Regions from separate parts of the Parabacteroides chongii genome, predicted to be linked through region 1. Evidence: riboswitches for the same ligand, from Rfam matches in the RefSeq annotation. Region 1 holds a riboswitch; the other holds the start of a gene.
The links. A riboswitch is a leader RNA that binds a small molecule or an ion and turns the genes downstream of it on or off. The one in region 1 is predicted to bind cobalamin.

Region 1 (3,217 bases):
CAACGCAGGAGGGTCGGTCGTACTACCGGCCAGTAATCCCATCAGCGTAAAATAATTCAGTTTGAAGAAATACCTGCCGGCAAAACCGATAATCAACAGCGGTAACATCGTTATAATAAAACCGTAACCGATCCAGGCAAATCCCCCTTTATTGACAATCGTATCCACGAATCCGTCTCCGGCACTCAATCCGACACAAGCAAGGAACATGGTTATACCGATCTCCCTCAGCATCAGGTTGGCACTTTGGGTTGTATAAGTAACCAACTTATAACGATATCCGAAGCGGCTCAACAGAATAGATACGACCAACGGACCACCCGCCAAACCGAGTTTGATCGGTTGTGGGATTCCCGGGACAGTGAATGGGATACTACCTAAAATAATACCCAAAGCGATGCCAATAAAAATAGGGATCAGGTTAGGCTCATTCAAACGCTTCATCGAATTACCCAATATCGTACTCACCTTATCGACAGCCAGTTCACTACCGACCACCGTTACGCGGTCGCCCACCTGCAATTGCAGTCCCTGAGTAGCCACCAATTCGACTCCGGCACGGTTTACACGCGTCACATTGATACCGTGCAAACGCCGTAACTGCAAATCACCCAAACGGGAACCGGTCAGCTCCGGTTTGGTAACCAGAATACGACGGCTCACAAAAGCACTTTCAGCAGGGATCCACTGTTTACGGTCCATTTCAATTTCGGGACCGACAAAAGTTTTTATAGTCTCTGCGTCATGCTCTGTTGTGATCACAAATATCTTATCATCCTCATCCAGAATCGTATTGCCGGTCACGATCTCGACTTTATTGCTCTTCTTCCGCCAAATACGGGATATCACATATTGCCGGTGTTCGAGAAAAGCGCCGAGTTCCATCACCTTCCGTCCGAAAAGTGCGGGATTCTTCACGACAAGCGATATGGGAGTCGCTTCACTGTTATGCACATCGTTCTCCGCTTCCAGTTGTTCTGTCTCTTTCTCAAAACTGATATGAAAAATGTAGCGGACAAACAACATGGAAAGGATAATACCGACAACCCCCAGCGGATAAGCGACAGCATATCCCAGTGCGATCGTTTCATTCGATGTACCCGTCATATCGGTAAAAGCCTGTTGGGCCGCACCTAAACCAGGTGTATTTGTTACCGCTCCCGACAAAATACCGACCATTGTCGGCATGGGAATATCCGTTATGAAATGAATGACCAAGGCCGTTACAACGCCGAGGAAAACAATTCCGCAAGCCAACCCGTTCAATGTCATCCCCCCCTTTTTGAACGAAGAGAAAAAACCGGGACCGACCTGCATACCGACAGAATAAACGAACAGGATCAACCCGAACTCCTTGAAGAAATGGATCACGGCTGGATTAATGGTAAAACCGAAATGTCCCAGTAAGATACCGACAAACAACACCAGGGTTATACCCAATGAGATACCGAATACCTTGATCTTGCCTAACTGGATTCCCACAGCGATCACCAGCGATAACAAAAGAATAGAATGCCCTATTCCCTCTCCCCACAGCAGTTCACTTATCCACTCCATAATTATTTATTTTTCAGATATGCAGATGAAATATCAAAAGCATAAAAATTATCCTTTACATGCTGAACACATGAAGGGCACAGGCAATCCTTATAATAGACCCTGATAAAAACCTGCTGGCATTGATCCAGACCGGTAAATACATGCTGATCTTCCGGCGAAAAGCCGTCACAACCTGATAACTTCGCGCCACAACGCGCACAAAGCTTCTCCATAAATGTTACCTCCTTAAACGATAAATATTCTTTTCGAACTACTTTTCTAACCCACGAGAAAAACAGCCTTTAATGAACGGCAGGTCTTCTGACTGACTCCCATCCTGAAGCCTTCCCGACAAACGTCAGTGGCATTAGTTGTTTTCAGAATGTTGAACGGAGCTCACAGCAGCGGGACTGTCCGGGATTTACACCCGATTCCCTTTTAATCCACATCATCCGACCAGACGATACGGAACCAATTCGACGGCAAAACTACAAAATAAAAAGATATAACAACTATTTAATCATAAGTTTTTTACAATAAAAAAATCCCTGCCAGCCTCACGGTCGACAGGGATTGCCATTCATAAATTCTAACAACAAAATCAAATCGTTATAATGGCATATTGCCATGTTTCTTCGGCGGATTGCTCAGGCTCTTGTTCTTTGCCATCTCCAGCGCCTGTATCAGTTTGAAGCGAGTCTGCCTCGGCATGATAATCTCATCGATAAATCCTTGTTCGGCTGCCCGGTAAGGATTGGAGAATTGCTCGGTATACTCTTTCATTGCCTGTTCTTTTTCTTCGCCGGTTGCTTTTCGGTACAGGATATTCACAGCACCTTCAGCTCCCATCACGGCGATTTCAGCCATCGGATAGGCCAGGTTTATATCGGCTCCGGTCGGTTTGCTCGACATCACGATATAAGCACCGCCATAGGCTTTCCGGGTAATCAGCGTGATCTTGGGAACGGTCGCTTCCGCATAAGCATACACGATCTTGGCACCGTGGCGGATAATACCGTCATGTTCCTGCTGGCAACCGGGCAAAAATCCCGGAACATCTTCAAATGTGATCAACGGGATGTTGAAACAATCGCAGAAACGGATAAAGCGTGCCGCCTTATCGGAAGCATCGATATCCAACACACCCGCCAGAAATGCCGGTTGATTGGCAACGATACCTACCGAACGTCCGCCCAAGCGGGCGAAACCGACTACGATATTCTTTGCAAAATGAGGCATTACCTCGAAGAAATAATGATTATCGACAACCGGTTCTATAATATCTTTGATATCGTAAGGCACATTCGGATCATCCGGGATCACCTGCTGCAAAGCTTCATCTTCACGCCGGACATCGTCGGAACAGGAAACGACCGGTGCATCCTCCATATTATTTGAAGGAAGGAAACTCAACAATTCACGAATACTCATTAATGTTTCCTCTTCCGTATCGCACATAAAATGGGTGACACCGCTTTTACTACTATGCGTATAGGCACCTCCCAGTTCTTCCTTCCCCACTTCCTCATGAGTAACCGCCTTGACTACATCCGGTCCGGTAATGAACATGTGGCTTTTATCCTTTACCATAAAGATAAAATCGGTCAATGCCGGAGAATAACAGGCCCCACCGGCACAAGGTCCCAGAATAGCCGAGATCTGAGGAACGACACCCGAG
Region 2 (3,217 bases), 410 kb from region 1:
GGAAGCCTGTTGCGTACGATGCACGGAAATTAAATCCTTTGAGTTTGTACATAAGGGCGACATTCGGAGTGGCATAGTTTTTAAAATTCTCATTGTAGAGATAGCGCACGCCCAAGACTGCCTGTAGGTTTCTTAGTATCGTAATTTCATCCTGTGCAAAAAGTGCAATCGTGTACATGCTCTTGAAGCTGATGTTATCCGATTGGCTTCTGAAGTTTTCATTGATATACTCGATACCTGTGGATACTTTATTCCACGTGTTAGGTTTGAAAATACCTTTTACGGTTGCATCGTAATAAGTCGTTTCTTTACGGGTTTCTTTATCGCCTCGCTTGAAATCACCGGTTTTGAGGAAATAGTCATATTTTGAGGTGTAATTGTCGGCAAAGAAGTCGGCATCGATGTAAGCGGATTTGTTGATCATATATTTGGCACCGGCACCATAGGTGTAGGTTTCATGCGCCATGTTATAGGTATAGGCCTGTGTCTCTTCATAGATCGGGTTGCCGTTTTCGTCTTTCTTTTTTCCTTTCTTAAAATACGTAGCTGTTTCCGGTCGGCGTGTGTTATAGTCATAGTAATTACCACGTACGTAGAAAGATAAGCGGTCGGTTGCATTGTAAGCAAAACGTTGGCTGATATTGTCGGAGAGGAATCCGGTAGACATCGGGCGGCCTGTTTTATAACCGTTTTCGTCGAGATCATTCACTTGCCAGTTATCCGCTTCCCTACGCTGGTATGAAGTATAAGATGAAAATTTACCGGCATTTACGTCTACATTTATATTTTCGCTGAACCGTCCTTTACTGGTATAATGGGTGTAGTTGGATACATTCACTGCATTCTTGGTATCATCTGTAATAATATTGATAACGCCGCCGATTGCATCGCTGCCGTAAAGGGCGGAAGCTGCCCCGCTCAGGATTTCGATACGCTTTATATTGGCGATATTGATACGTGTATAACGGTCGTCACCGGTCAGGCGTTTACCGTTTTCCAGCAGTAGCATATAGTCTTCGTTCATGCCGTTCAGGCTCAGTGTCGTTCCCATTCCGTTTGTCATGGTTGTTACATTCGGAGTCAGTTTGACCAGGGCATCTTCCAGGTTGGTTACGTTGGCATTTCCCAGGTCTTTGGCTGTGATCACCTGTATGGGGACAGGAGAGTTGGTCATGCGGCGGTGGGTTCCCGTACCGGTTATAACGACTTGTCCCAGGTTGATATAGCTTTCGTTCATCTTGATCAGGATATTTTCATCCTGGCTGTCTGCGGTATATTTCTGGGGAAGGAAACTAACATGTGTTACACTCAGCGTATGTTCACCTTCCGGCAGGTTGCTGATATTGAATTCTCCTTTACCATTGGTTGTGCATCCTGCCAGGCTATGGTCTATGCGGATATTGGCTCCTACGACAGGTTCGTTGGTTTCAGCGTTTACGACTTTCCCTTTCAGGGCGGTTTGAGCGAACATAGATACTACTATCCAACTGATAGCAGCTGTGAGTAAACATTTCTTTTTCATCGAAATTGTTTGTATAAGAATTAATAATTCACTTTCCTGGCCCGGGAAAGCTTGATTATTTGTCTGATCTGGCAGGTTTCCTGGCTTAACCCTGAAAAGCACCTTCCCATTTCTTATAAACGAAACAGTGGCATAAGAAACTTTTCTTCGGATACGGGTATTACAGTAGCGGGCACTGCTTCGGATTGTCACCGAATTCCCTTTTATGCAGGTACAGAATGAACCGGCATCACCAAATCGGGCGCAAAAGTAGTTTTTTATTTAATATCTTTATGCTTACTTAGGCAATAAAAGTATGCAAACGTTATATTTTGGGGAGTTGCCGGTTATTATGTAAAAACAGTCGGACTCCTTCCGTATGTCAAAGAATGAATTAAAAGAAGCCCTTGTACCTCTTAATTGTTAATCAGGGAGATACTATGTGTTAAATCTTTACCTTTTGTTGCTACCCTCTACACCCTGCCGGATTACCCTGTACACCCTGTGCGGGCAGCCTCTACACCCTGGTCGGCTACCCTGTACAGGGTGGTTTTAGCAGGTCGGGACTTTTGTGTTAGTTTGTAGGGACTTAACAGGTAGTTGTCTGCCTTTTAACAGATAGTTTGTTAGGGTTACTGTGACAGATGACAGACTCTGTTGCAGATAAAAAAAGTATCTGCAACGCCTTTATCTGCTGGATGTCTGATTATTACAAAGATGGGTGACAGATGGCAGATACTTTTCTAAAACTTTATGTAGGATTGCGATGTAAAAGACGTATTTGCCTTGCAATAGGAGGAAGTAATCAATCAGAACCGGACCTGTAGCCGCAGTTGCATCATGTTAATTTCGCATTTTCCTAATGTCGAGTATTTATCCATCCAGAGATGTGCGTAATTCAGGCGGGAGGAAATGTACTTGTTGAAATAGTAGTTGATGCCGATCGACAGGTCGTGCTGGCTTCCTCCTGTCATGTTGCTGCTGAAGTCATTCAGATTGGTGTAATTATAGCGGCAGGCGAGCAGGATCGAGTGGGGTTCTTCCGGCATGACCGGTACGGCATCGAGGGTGTCGTAAGCGTACTTTGTGCCTTTCAGCAGGAAACCTCCCATAATATAGCCGCCATGAGCGGAATAGGAGGGCTTATGGTTCTTACGGTGGATATTCGTATATAAAAACTCGGTCTGAAGCAGCCATTTATGGCGGAAGAACAGGCATTCCACGTTAGACTGGACCTGGTTTCTCGCCTCTCCGACAGTCAGCTCTAACGTCCGCGGGGAAGGGATATAGGTGACACCTTTACTTTTTAACCGGATTTGTTGAGCCTGTGTTTCCGTATCTTCGTCCGGTACTTTGAATAAGGCACCGGTTCCGATATGAAATAATTGTCCGGACGAATTGATCGGCCGCCATACGATACGCCCTGAGAAGTTGTAACCGGGTTTGGTTGTTTCGGTGAAGCTGAGGCCGTCGCCGCAGAATGCGCCTGCAGATAAATAATATGAAGGGAGGGAACGCGTATAGGATACACCGATCCGGCGGTCCGGGTAGAACGTTTCGGATACGTTGGAGGCTGTGTTGAAGATAAGATCGTTCGTGCTGGTCGATTGGTCTATGCTGTAATAACCGAGCATATAGCCGGCACGAAAGTAGTTTCCGTCTTTCCCGTATTCGGTAAAGGCATCTTTCAAGGTGACCTTATTGTTAGCAAAACCG

Region 2: it holds a riboswitch for cobalamin, as region 1 does, so the genes downstream of both, P3L47_RS06780 (TonB-dependent receptor) here and P3L47_RS08240 (putative transporter) in region 1, are expected to answer to the same signal.

Annotation. Positions count from the first base shown of each region.
Region 1 covers NZ_CP120849.1:2,197,691-2,200,907, reverse strand. The annotation lists gene P3L47_RS08240 (putative transporter) at 1-1,557, opposite strand, end outside; cobalamin riboswitch at 1,834-2,030, opposite strand; gene P3L47_RS08235 (acyl-CoA carboxylase subunit beta) at 2,149-3,217, opposite strand, start outside.
Region 2 covers NZ_CP120849.1:1,791,229-1,794,445, forward strand. The annotation lists gene P3L47_RS06780 (TonB-dependent receptor) at 1-1,522, opposite strand, end outside; cobalamin riboswitch at 1,576-1,774, opposite strand; gene P3L47_RS06785 (OprO/OprP family phosphate-selective porin) at 2,311-3,217, opposite strand, start outside.